3 regions of the Methylophaga sp. F7 genome follow, and region 2 is predicted to be linked to each of the others. Evidence: predicted binding sites of a transcription regulator. Region 2 holds the regulator's gene; each other region holds the start of a gene.
What was found. Region 2 encodes PhoB, which activates phosphate uptake and scavenging genes when phosphate is short. Its sites were predicted from a motif close to GNNTGTCATAAAACTGTCANAT; they were not measured.
Positions count from the first base shown of each region.

Region 1: the regulator PhoB is predicted to act here: its motif matches at 1,521-1,542, upstream of AC08OG_RS13470 (UDP-2,3-diacylglucosamine diphosphatase).
Region 3: the regulator PhoB is predicted to act here: its motif matches at 2,615-2,636, upstream of olsF (bifunctional ornithine lipid synthase OlsF).

Region 1 is NZ_CM166511.1:2,676,768-2,681,057, forward strand. Features, by position in the region: gene prlC (oligopeptidase A) at 1-1,448, opposite strand, end outside; gene AC08OG_RS13470 (UDP-2,3-diacylglucosamine diphosphatase) at 1,588-2,382, shown strand; gene AC08OG_RS13475 (glycosyltransferase family 4 protein) at 2,382-3,428, shown strand; gene AC08OG_RS13480 (MlaA family lipoprotein) at 3,557-4,285, shown strand.
Region 2 is NZ_CM166511.1:3,002,408-3,006,697, reverse strand. Features, by position in the region: partial or broken gene AC08OG_RS15085 (inorganic phosphate transporter) at 1-680, shown strand, start outside; gene arsJ (organoarsenical effux MFS transporter ArsJ) at 739-1,962, shown strand; gene phoB (phosphate regulon transcriptional regulator PhoB) at 2,044-2,736, shown strand; gene AC08OG_RS15070 (DUF3329 domain-containing protein) at 2,749-3,021, shown strand; gene phoR (phosphate regulon sensor histidine kinase PhoR) at 3,069-4,037, shown strand; gene AC08OG_RS15060 (PstS family phosphate ABC transporter substrate-binding protein) at 4,179-4,290, shown strand, end outside.
Region 3 is NZ_CM166511.1:1,996,055-2,000,344, reverse strand. Features, by position in the region: gene AC08OG_RS10105 (deoxynucleoside kinase) at 1-497, shown strand, start outside; gene panB (3-methyl-2-oxobutanoate hydroxymethyltransferase) at 494-1,288, shown strand; gene panC (pantoate--beta-alanine ligase) at 1,288-2,142, shown strand; gene panD (aspartate 1-decarboxylase) at 2,194-2,574, shown strand; gene olsF (bifunctional ornithine lipid synthase OlsF) at 2,691-4,290, shown strand, end outside.

The DNA.
Region 1 (4,290 bases), 330 kb from region 2:
TATTCAATTTTGGTCAACATATGATGCAGACCATGACCAAATTCATGGAATAAAGTGGTCACTTCATCATGGGTGAACAGAGCCGGTTTATCGCCGACGGGTTCAGAAAAGTTGCAGGTCAGAAACGCCACTGGAATTTCGATTCCTTCGGCAGTACGACGGCGTGCTTTACATTCATCCATCCATGCGCCACCACGTTTATGCTGACGGGCATATAAATCCAGATAGAACTGAGCACGTACGCTGCCATCCTCGGCGACAATTTCGAAAAAGCGCACGTCTTTGTGCCAGACGTCAACATCCTTGCGTTCCCGAATATCCAGTCCGTATAAACGATTGACCACGGCAAACAGCCCATTCACTACTTTGTCTTCCGGAAAGTACGGCTTTAATTCTTCCTGTGAAATTGAATAACGCTGCTGACGTAGTTTTTCAGCAAAATAGGTGACATCCCAGGCTTCGAGTTGATCCTGGTCGGCAGTGGATTTGGCAAAGGCGCGTAATTCTGCATATTCCTGCTCGGCAATCGGTTTTGAGCGCTTGGCCAGATCCTGCAGAAAGTCCAGAACCTGTTGCGGTGATTGCGCCATTTTGGTGGCCAAAGAACGTTCGGCATGATTGGCAAACCCCAGCAGATTTGCCAGTTGATGACGCAGATTCAGAATATCCAGCATCACTTCAGTGTTATCCCATTTGCCCGCATTCGGACCTTGGTCTGAGGCTTTAGTGGCAAACGCGGTATACATTTCTTCACGCAATTCACGATTATCAGCGTAGGACATCACCGGCATATACGATGGGAAATCCAGGGTAAACAACCAACCTTCCTCGCCTTCTCGCTTGGCCATTTGCTCGGCCATTTCAATAGTGGATGGTGGTAAACCCGATAATAATGACTCGTCGGTAATCAACTTACGCCAGGCGTGAGTGGCATCCAGCAAATTTTCTTCAAACTTGGCGGTGCGTTCAGTCATTTGCTGTGACAGCTTTTTGAATTCATCACGTTGTTGCTGATCCAGCTCAACGCCCGACAGACGAAAATCACGGACCGCATTATCAATGACTTTTTTCTGTGCCGTATCCAATTTCTGATACTCAGCGCCTTCGGCAATGGCTTTATAGGCCTGATACAGCATTTCATTCTGGCCCAACTCAGTCGAAAACTCGCTGAGTTTAGGCAAACAAGCGTTATAGGCCTGACGCAGCTCTTCCGAGTTGACCACCGAATTCATATGACTTACTGGCGACCAGACACTGTCAATCAGGGCATCCATATCTTCCATTGGCTGTACCAATGTGTCCCATGTTGGCTCTGAAAGTGTGCTCAAAATAGTGTCAATTTTATTGCGTGCTGTGCTCAACGCATGATCAATTGCGGGCTCAACATGTTCGGCTTTTATTGCGGAAAATGGCGGTAAACGGTGATTTTCCAATAATGGGTTGCTCATAATAGTGTCCTGATTAGGTTCGGTATCGCCCGCAGTGTAGCGCGTGAAGTTATTGTCATGGTAACGCAACAAAACGGTCATCACACTGCAATATCTAATAGATAAGGTTTGCTCAGAATTTTAAGTGAATGAGTGCCTTATGCAAACACAACTAAGTCACAAGCAAAAGCTGAAAGTTCGCACCGTGTTCATTTCGGATATCCATCTTGGCTTCCGAGGCTGCAGTGCCGAGCTCCTCCTTAACTTTTTACATAATGTGGAATGCGAATATCTTTATCTGGTCGGCGATATTATCGACGTCTGGGAAATGAAAAAACGCATGTACTGGCCTCAAGAACATAATAACGTAGTCCGAACCCTGCTCGGTAAAGCCAAGCACAATACCAAGGTCATCTTTGTTCCCGGTAATCACGATGAGATTCTGCGGGATTATGATGGTGCGGTGTTCGGTAATGTGCAGATCCATAACGAAATCATTCATACCACAGCCGATAAACGTAAGTTGTTAATCATTCACGGCGATCAATTCGATAGCGTAGTGAAAATTTCGCCGATGCTGGCCAAAATCGGCAGCCGTTTGTATGAATTTTTACTTAGAGCTAATCGCTGGGTGAATTATTTCCGCCGTAAGATGGGCTTCTCTTACTGGTCACTGGCAGCGTTTTTGAAACACAAAGTGAAAAATGCGGTCCAGTACATCAGTAATTTTGAAGAAGCTGTGGCGCATGAAGCTTCTAAACAAGGGGTGGATGGTGTGGTCTGCGGCCATATTCACCGTGCGGAAATAACGCGCATACATGATATCGATTACTATAATTGTGGCGACTGGGTAGAGAGCTGCACAGCATTGGTTGAACATCCAGATGGTCAGATGGAAATCATCCCTTGGGCTGAAGTATTTAATCAGCACGTTTTGATTGCCAAAGCCGCTTGATGAAACTGGCGATTATTACCGATGCCTGGGAGCCACAGGTCAACGGGGTTGTGCGCACTCTGGGGAAAACCCGTGACCATCTGCAGGAAATGGGCTATGACGTTACCATGCTCACGCCGCTGAATTTTAAAACGATTCCCTGTCCCAGTTATCCCTCAATTCGTCTGGCATTACTGCCTTACCGAAAACTGGCAAATATGCTCGACAATCTGCAAGCCGATGCAGTGCATATTGCCACTGAGGGTCCATTAGGCATGGCCGCCAGACGTTGGTGTCTGCGTCATAATATCCATTTCACCACGTCATTTCATACTCAGTTTCCAGAATATCTGCGTTTGCGTTTACCGATTCCGCTTAGTTGGAGCTATGCATGGTTAAGGCGTTTTCATCGCCCGGCGGTGAGAACACTGGTACCTACCATTTCACAACAGCGACGCTTGCAAGAATATGGATTTCAAGATGTTTATGTATGGGGACGAGGTGTCGATACCGATATATTCACGAAAGATAATGCCAAAAATTATGACTTACCCCGCCCGGTTTTTATCAATATGGGCCGGGTTGCAGTCGAAAAAAACATTGAAGCATTTTTGGATTTGGATTTACCAGGCAGTAAAGTAGTGATTGGCGATGGTCCTGATCTGGAGATGTTGAAAAAACGCTATCCTGATGTGATCTTTACCGGTGCCAAATTTGCTGAAGAACTCGCTGCCTATCTGGCCGGAGGAGATGTTTTTGTTTTTCCGAGTCAAACCGATACCTTCGGCTTGGTAATTCTGGAAGCGATGGCTTGCGGTCTGCCTGTAGCCGCTTATCCGGTCACCGGGCCTAAAGATATTATTATTCAGGGCAAAACCGGCGAGCTGGATTGGGATTTGCATAAGGCGGCGTTAAATGCGCTGAATCTGCAAAAAACCGATTGTATTGCTTATGCACATGAAAATAGCTGGCACAAATGCAGCGAAGTATTTTCCGGTTATATGTATAACAACCATCCAGAATCACAGGTTAAAACTGCGCAAATGCTGGGCCAGAAAAGCGGATGAAACATTCTTTTGATGTTGCAAAGTGACAACACCATCATACTTTCTTGGTATTGGTACAACAGATCACTTGATTAGCCTGGAACTGCCGTGAGATTATTCTCGTTAAATTTGTTTCAGGGAATGCCACAATGTTCGATCTAAAAGTTTTTTCCAGGCTCAGCCTGCTCGGTTTATTGGTTCTGTTCACAGGTTGTGCCACCGTACAATCATCTGATGAACGTGATCCATATGAAAGCTATAACCGTGCAATGTATCAATTTAACGATACTGTAGATCGTGCCGTGTTAAAGCCTGTTGCCAAGGGTTACGATGTTGTTGTTCCTGATGCGATCAGCTGGGGCGTCAGCAATTTCTTCAGTAATCTGAATGATATTACAGTCGCCATCAACAGCCTGTTGCAAGGTAAATTCAGCCAGGCAGCTGATGATACAGGTCGTTTTCTGTTAAACAGCACCGTTGGTGTGGCAGGTATCTTTGATGTTGCCGGTCATGCTGGCAACAAGAAACGTAACGAAGATTTCGGCCAGACACTGGGAGCCTGGGGTGCTGAACCCGGCGCATACATCGTATTACCGTTTTTTGGTCCCCGCACTGTGCGTGACTCATTTGGTTTAGTGGGCGATATGTTTACTGACCCGGTGATGTATGTTGAGGGTCCGGGCGCACGTAATGCCTTTGCAGGAACACGTTTAGTGGATACCCGTGCCAATCTGCTTAAGTCAGAACGGGTTTTGGATGAAGCTACGGATGACGAATATGCATACGTAAGAAATGCCTATCTGCAGCGTCGTCAATATCTGGTTTACGATGGTAACCCGCCAGATGATGATGATTTTGATTTGTTCGATGACCAGTAATACAT
Region 2 (4,290 bases):
TTGCCCATGGTGCGAATGACGTGGCAAATGCCATCGGTCCTCTGGCCGCAATAAATGACGCTATTATGTCAGGTGGTATCACCGATAAAGCTGGTATTCCGCTTTGGGTCATGGCTGTGGGGGCGCTAGGTATTGCTATTGGTTTGGGCCTGTATGGTCCAAGACTGATTCGTACCGTAGGCGGTGAAATTACCGAGCTGGATCAGATGCGAGCCTATTCAATCGCTATGGCTGCTGCTTTGACCGTCATCATTGCCAGTCAGCTCGGTTTGCCGGTCAGTACAACGCATATTGCGATTGGTGGGGTATTCGGGGTTGGATTCCTGCGTGAATGGCTGGATGAATCAAATAAAATCGAACGCCAGATTGATCGCGAAAAAGCCGAAATCAAAGATGATAAAAAGATGCTCAATGCACTACGCGGGGAATTGAAAAAGCTGGAGAAAAAACCCTCCAAAACCGTGGATGAATATCAACGTATTACCGAGCTTTATCGGCTGATTGAAGAGGAAGAGTCCGCGCTGAAAAAAGCCAAAAAAGTCCTCAAAAAAGAAAAGAAAAACCTGTTCGTTAAACGCGATATGGTGAAAAAGATTGTCACAGCTTGGGTGGTAACCGTTCCAGCAGCGGCAACCTTGTCAGCCTGCATCTTCTTTATGATAAAAGGCATCATGCTGTAATCAAATCTTCATTAAACTGACATATTATTTTCAGCTTATTTGTCAGGATGATTTGAACATGCTGAATAAACTTAAAGCATTGCCCATTGCGATTCAGCAATATCTGGTAGTGACTTTCAGCTACTGGGCGTTTACCGTGTCCGACGGTGCATTACGCATGTTGGTTGTATTGTTTTTCCATCAACTGGGTTACAGCCCGCTTGAAGTGGCAATGCTGTTTGTTCTGTATGAGTTCTTCGGCATAGTGACAAACCTGGTCGGTGGCTGGCTGGCCGCCAGATTAGGGTTAAACGTCACTATGCATCTGGGCTTGTTATTACAGGTCATTGCATTGGCAATGCTGCTGGTGGATCCGCAGTGGCTCACCGTGGCTTATGTCATGGTCGCGCAGGCGCTCTCCGGTATTGCCAAAGATTTGAATAAAATGAGCGCCAAATCCAGTATCAAAATGCTGGTGGCTGATAATGCGCAATCAACCTTATTTAAATGGATATCCATCCTTACCGGCTCCAAAAATGCCCTGAAAGGGGTTGGCTTCTTTGTCGGTGCGGCCCTGCTTTCCTGGATCGGTTTTCGTGGCGCCATACTGGCTATGGCGGTTGTGCTTCTGGTAGTGTTGATTTTCAGCATCGTCATGTTGCAACGCGACTTGGGTAAAGCCAAAAACAAACCAAAATTCAGTGATATCTGGTCAAAAAGTCCGCCGGTTAATCATTTATCGTTGGCACGGTTCTTTTTGTTTGGTTCTCGAGATATCTGGTTTGTGGTGGCCTTGCCGGTGTTTTTGCATGCCCAATTACAGTGGTCACCTATTTATGTCGGTGGCTTGCTGGCGGCTTGGGTAATTGCTTACGGTATTGTGCAAGCGCTTGCGCCTAAACTGACTGGCTTTTCCAGGCAAAACGCTCCTGATGGCTATCATGTCTGGCTATGGTCCTTACCCCTCTTTGTGTTGCCGTTATTGATTGCCGCCTCGGTATATTTTGAATGGGCTGTCATACCGGCTTTAACTGTCGGCTTGTTAATTTATGGCGCTATCTTTGCGATCAATTCTGCAATCCATTCCTATCTTATCGTGTCATATGCTGATGCGGCTGGGGTGTCGCTGGATGTCGGTTTTTATTACATGGCTAATGCGGCTGGAAGATTGTTTGGTACATTATTATCTGGCTGGGTCTATCAGGTTTCCGGGTTAGCAGCATGTCTGGTCATTTCTGCCTTAATGATTCTGTCCGCCAGTTTTATTTCAAAAATGTTACCGCGCAAAGACCAGACTGTATAAAGCTTTCAGCGTTGTTATCAAATTGTCATATTTAGCCGTTAAGCTTTACTCTTAGAAAAATAGTTCAGGAAAAAATCGGATATGAGCATATCAGTATTACTGGTTGAAGATGACGCCGCCATTCGTGACATGATTAATTTCAGTCTGCGTCAGGCGGGATTTACCTGCGAAGCAGTCAAGGATGGCGAAACGGGTCTGGATTGGTTAAAAAATCAACAGCCAGACATGATTTTGCTGGATTGGATGTTACCTGGAATTGATGGCATCGAGTTTATCCGCCGTCTGCGTGCCAATGAGTTTTTAGCATCCATTCCCGTGATCATGCTTACCGCTAAGGGTGAAAGTGAAGATATGGTGAAAGGTCTGAGCGTCGGTGCTGATGACTATATAAATAAACCGTTTTCCCCACCTGAATTAATTGCACGAATTAAAGCGGTTTTACGTCGTTGTCGTCCGATGGAAGATGACGAAGCACAGAAACTGCAGATGGGTGAACTGGTCATGGATACCAAAAGTCACCGGGTATCGGTGAATGGTGAACGCATTGAATTGGGACCGACCGAATTCCGTTTACTACACTTTTTTATGAAAAACCCAGAACGCGCTTATAACCGTTCCCAGCTGCTGGATTTTGTCTGGGGCGATACCGTATATATAGAGGAGCGCACAGTGGATGTGCATATTCGTCGTCTGCGTAAGGCGCTGGAACCCAGCGGCCATGACAACCTGGTACAAACCGTTCGCGGTGTCGGTTACCGTTTTTCTGCTGAATAGCAGGATCGTCTGATGCAATGGGATTATTGGCGTTTACTGACGGTGCTCAGCCTGGCCGGTTTTATTGGATTGGTCTTAGGTCATATGTTGGCCTTCATGTTTGTTGCCGCGCTTATATACATCTTCTGGATGCAGAGTAAATGGAACCAGTTGCAGGCATGGCTGGATAAACCTAAGAAAAACAGTTCTCCGCAAGCCGAAGGGGTTATTGATGACGTGTGTCGGCAGATAGAACAGATGCGCGCACAAAACAGCAACCGTAAAAAAAGCTCACCGGTTATTTAAAACGTTTCCAATCGGCCACTGCGGCTTTACCTGATGCGGTGGTGGTAATGGGCGAGTTTGGCCAGGTCAGTTGGGCCAATACCTCAGCCATGACGTTATTGGGAATCAACTGGCCGCATGACAATGGCGTCAGAGTCAATAATCTGGTTCGCGACCCGGCATTCCAAAAATTACTGGAACTTGATGGTGATGCCGAGGAATCGGTTATAGCCGTTTCACCGATGAATGATCGCATTCAGCTTGAATTCAAAGTCGTTCGGTATGCCAGCAAGGACAGGTTGCTGATCGCCAGAGATATCACCCAGACACAGAAACTGCAGCGTATGCGGCGTGATTTTGTGGCCAATGTATCGCATGAATTGCGTACACCATTGACGGTTTTACGGGGGTATCTGGAAACCTTGACCACGGAAAGTGATCAAGAGCTCTGGCAACAGGCATTACCGGTAATGCAGCAACAAAGCCAGCGAATGCATCTGATGATCAAGGATCTGCTGGCGTTATCCCAATTGGAAACCGGTGAAAAGCCGCTGCAACACCGACCTACAGATATCTGCAAGTTGCTGCATAGCGTTGTTGAGGATGCCAAGCGATTGGAACATTTTCATCAGCATCAGATCAACCTGCACTGCCTGAGCGAAAAATGGTTGAAGGCAGATGCTGATGAACTTCGCAGTGCAATCTCCAATCTGGTGTTTAACGCGGTCAAATATACCCCAGCAGAAACCCAGATCGATGTCAGATGGGATATCGAAGGTGAGTTTGCTGTTATTGAGGTAAAAGATACCGGTGAAGGTATCGCCCAACATCATCTCGACCGCTTAACAGAACGCTTTTATCGTGTTGATAGTGGTCGTGCCAGGGAAACCGGTGGTACAGGACTGGGGCTGGCTATCGTCAAGCATGTGTTGCAACGACACAAAGCTGAGCTGATGATTCAGAGCGTTATTGGTGAAGGATCAAATTTTAAGTGCTGTTTTCCCGCCAAAAGTGTGATGGATAAAATAGACATTTAGCCTTACTGACTACTGTTTTCGGTCATGTCACAGTATTGTCATATTTCTTTCATATCCTTGTCACAGTTAATCGCGATACTGCTCGGGTGCTCAACGCGGTAAGCGTTGGAACTTATTTTTAACCCAAGGAGTTAATGACTCATGTTCAAGAAAAAATTTGCTTTATACGGCGCCGCTTTGGCAATGACGTTTTCCGCTGCCAGCTTTGCAGACGTCGATCCAAACCTGCCAGAGTATGAAAAAACAAGCGGTG
Region 3 (4,290 bases), 1.0 Mb from region 2:
CCGCATTGCCAACGCAGCTGAGCTTTCTGATGCAGCGCGTTAAATTAGCCAAAACACTACAACAGGATGATTTATTTACCTCATTGCATGTTGCTGATTTCATGCTGGAAAAAGACCGTTTGTTTGCCCAGATATCGCTCGATGATGACGAACTGGCCTTATACAACATGGTTTACGATAGTTTGACCATGCACCATCGGACACCTGATTTGGTGATTTACCTGCAAGCCTCACTGCCGATCCTGAAAACCCGGATTTCTCAGCGTGGTATCAGTTATGAGCAACATGTCGAGGATGCTTATCTAAAACGATTGGCTGATTCCTACGCTGATTTTTTCCATTATTACGATGCTTCTCCATTATTGATCGTTAATGCAGAACAAATTGATTTGGTGAAAAGTGAAGCCGATTATCAGCAATTGCTGGATCAGATCTGCACTATCCAGAGTGGTCGTCAGTATTACAATCCGTTACCGGTGAAAGAGAAAAACTCATGAGCCGTACCAGTCTCAATCAGCTACGTAAAATGAAAGCCGAGCGTAACAAAATTGCCGTGCTGACGGCATATGATTCAAGTTTTAGTCACGTTCTGGAACAGGCTGGAGTTGATATCGTATTGGTGGGTGACTCACTTGGAATGGTCATTCAAGGTCAGGAAAGCACCTTGCCAGTCACGGTCGAGCATATGATTTACCATACCGCCAATGTGATTCGCGGTAGTGAACGTCTGTTTGTGATCACCGATATGCCGTTCATGAGCTATGCCAATACTGATCAGGCTTTGCACAATGCAGCCCGGTTAATGGCCGAAGGCGGGGCGCAGATGGTTAAACTGGAAGGGGGAGCAGAGCTGGTTGAACTAATTTCTGCCTTAACCCGACGTGGCATTCCTGTTTGTGGTCATCTGGGATTATTACCCCAGTCAGTGCATAAGCTGGGTGGGTATCTGGTTCAGGGGAGAGAACAGTCTGCTGCGGATAAAATTCTGCAGGATGCGATTAGTTTGGAAAAAGCAGGTGCCGATATGCTGGTACTTGAGTGCGTCCCTGCGGCATTGGCGAAGATCATCAGTGAAGCGCTAACGATTCCGGTTATTGGCATTGGTGCTGGTGCTGACTGTGATGGACAGGTTTTAGTGTTACACGACATGTTAGGTATCACTCCTGGTAAACGTCCGCGTTTCAGCCATGATTTCCTGGCCGACAGTGGTCACATCCCTGCAGCAATAAGTCGTTATGTTGAAGCCGTTAAAAATGGTGAGTTTCCCACAGCTGAGCAACAGTATTAATGCAAATTGTTGAATCGATTCTGAGCCTGCGTGGTCAGATAAAGACCTGGCGTGCTGATCATCGGACTATTGCCTTTGTACCGACGATGGGAAACCTTCATGACGGGCATATCTCTCTGGTCAAAAAAGCCCAGACTCTGGCTGACAAAGTGGTGGTCAGTATTTTTGTCAATCCATTGCAGTTTGATGACAAACGGGATTTAGCCAACTATCCCCGGACGTTGCAGACAGATATTAAAAAGCTGACTCAGGTGGGCTGTAATCTGTTATTTACTCCTGATACTGAGGTGATGTATCCGCAGGGCAAGGATTTTCATACCTTTATTCATGTGCCTGGTATGGATGACAAGCTCTGTGGTCTTGAGCGACCCGGACACTTTGATGGTGTTGCCACAGTCGTTACCAAGTTCTTCAATATAGTGCAGGCCGATGTTGCGGTGTTTGGTGAAAAGGATTACCAGCAATTATTGCTGATTCGTAAACTGGTGGCTGATTTGAACTTGCCGATTAAGATCGTGGGCGCAGCTACTGTAAGAGAAGATAGTGGTCTGGCGATGAGTTCTCGTAATCAACATTTAAACGAAACGCTGAAACAGCAAGCTGCAGCGTTGTATTCAAATCTGCTTGAACTCAAACAACAGCTGGAGTCTGGCAATCAGGACTATTCGGCTTTACTGGCTCAAGCCCATACGCAATTAACTGCTTCCGGGTTTACATTGGATTATATTGATATTCGTCGGGCAGAAGATCTGCAATTGGCTAATCCTGCAGTGGATAAAGAGTTGCGGTTGTTGGCGGCGGGACGTGTGGGCAGTGTAAGATTGATTGACAATATTGCTTGTAACCTTGCTTGAGCTTTCTTAAAAAGCGATAATATACGGCTTACTAACGGAATTTTGCCAGCTATGCATCTGACACTGTTAAAAGCTAAATTACATCGTGCCTGTGTAACCCATTCTGAACTGGAATATGAGGGTTCATGCGCGATTGATGGCAAATTACTCGAAGCCGCCGGCATTCACGAGTATGAACAAATTCATATTTACAACGTCGCTAATGGCGAACGTTTCGTGACGTATGCAATTCGAGCTGAAGACGGTTCTAATATCATCTCAGTTAACGGTGCTGCGGCACATAAAGCCTCTCCGGGCGATCGCATTATTATCTGTGCATATACTGCTATGAATGCAGAAGAAGTAAAAAGCTTTAAACCGACGTTGGTATATCTGAATGAAAATAATGATATTACCCATATGCGTCATGCTATTCCTGTCCAAGCGGCCTGATTAAACCCCTTAGATATAACGGTTTGTGAGATTGTCACTGAACAGTCATCAAACCGTTATTTTTTTGTCATATGTGTTCTCTAGACTTTGCAGCATGAAGTTACCAGAGAAACCGTATGCTCAATATTGAACAAGCTGTTCAACAAAAATTCCCCAATTTTCAAAATCAAAAACCTTGGGTCAGAATTCCGACGTTAGGCTTTCTCCGAAAAATCACTCATGAACAGGAAGTTAATCGTTTCCTGGAACAGCATAAGCAGCTTGAAGGCTTTGATTTCATTGATGAGGTCCTGGATTACTTCAACTTCAGCTATAGCATTACGCATCGTCATCGTAACAATATTCCGGCTACAGGTCGTGTTGTCATTGTCGCCAATCATCCATTAGGTGCGTTAGATGGGCTATGTTTATTAAAACTGGTGGGTGAAGTCAGGCGTGATGTGAAAATTGTTGCTAATGACATGCTGTTGAATTTTTCAGCATTAAGTTCCTTGTTTCTGCCGGTAGATAATCTCTCCAAATCTACCCGTAAAAGTAGTATAGCCAGGATTGTTGAGTGTCTGAACAATGATGAGGCTGTGATTGTGTTTCCTGCCGGTGAAGTATCACGTATCCGGCCAGGTGGTGTTCGTGATGGTAAATGGAACAGTGGGTTTTTAAATTTTGCCAAAAAAACGCAATCGCCCATTTTGCCGATATATGTTGAAGCCAGAAACTCTTCGCTGTTTTATAGCGCCTCGATGGTTTATAAACCATTGTCAGGCATGATGCTGGCGCATGAAATGTTCAATAAAAACTCCAAAACTATCTCGATGCGGGTAGGGGAGTCTATTGCTTATCAACAGGTTGAACAATTGCCGTTGATAAAGGCCGAAAAAGCCAAGTTATTAAGGCGCCACTTATATCGACTGGCCAAAGGAAAAAAACCGCTGTTTGTCACTGAGCAGACGATTGCCCATCCGCAGGAACGTCGGGCAATCAAAAAAGAATTGCAGCAGGCTGAATTATTGGGCGAAACGGCCGACAATAAAAAAATATATCTGTTTGACTATCAATCAAATTCAGCTGTTATGCAGGAGATTGGTCGTTTACGGGAAATCACTTTCAGACAGGTTGGCGAGGGAACAGGTAAAAGACGTGATTTAGATCATTATGATCGTGATTACCGGCACTTAATTCTCTGGGATGAGCAGGAACTGGAGATAGCCGGTGCTTATCGAATTGGCGAAGTCGCTCGTATTATGAATGCAGGTCGTGATATCTATACCAGTGAATTGTTTCAGTTTACTGCGGCAATGCAGCAATATTTCCCGGTAAGTATTGAATTGGGTCGCAGCTTTGTCAGCCCCAAATACTGGGGTAAGCGCAGCCTGGATTATTTATGGTATGGCATCGGTGCCTACCTAAAACGTTATCCAGAAGTACGGTATCTATTTGGTCCTGTCAGTTTGAGTAATACCTATCCTGATTTTGCCAAGGCGTTGATTGTCAGTTTTTATCAAAAGCATTTTGCCGATGCAGAAAATCTGGCGAAGGGCAGAGTCCCCTATATATTTGATAATGAAATCAAGCAAAGGGTTAATTCAACGTTAGTGAATCATGATGCTGACAATGACTTTACGGCGGTACGCGAGCAACTGGCGCATATGAATGTAACGGTGCCGACACTCTATAAACAATACGCCGATATTTGTGAGCCAAGTGGTGTGCGGTTTA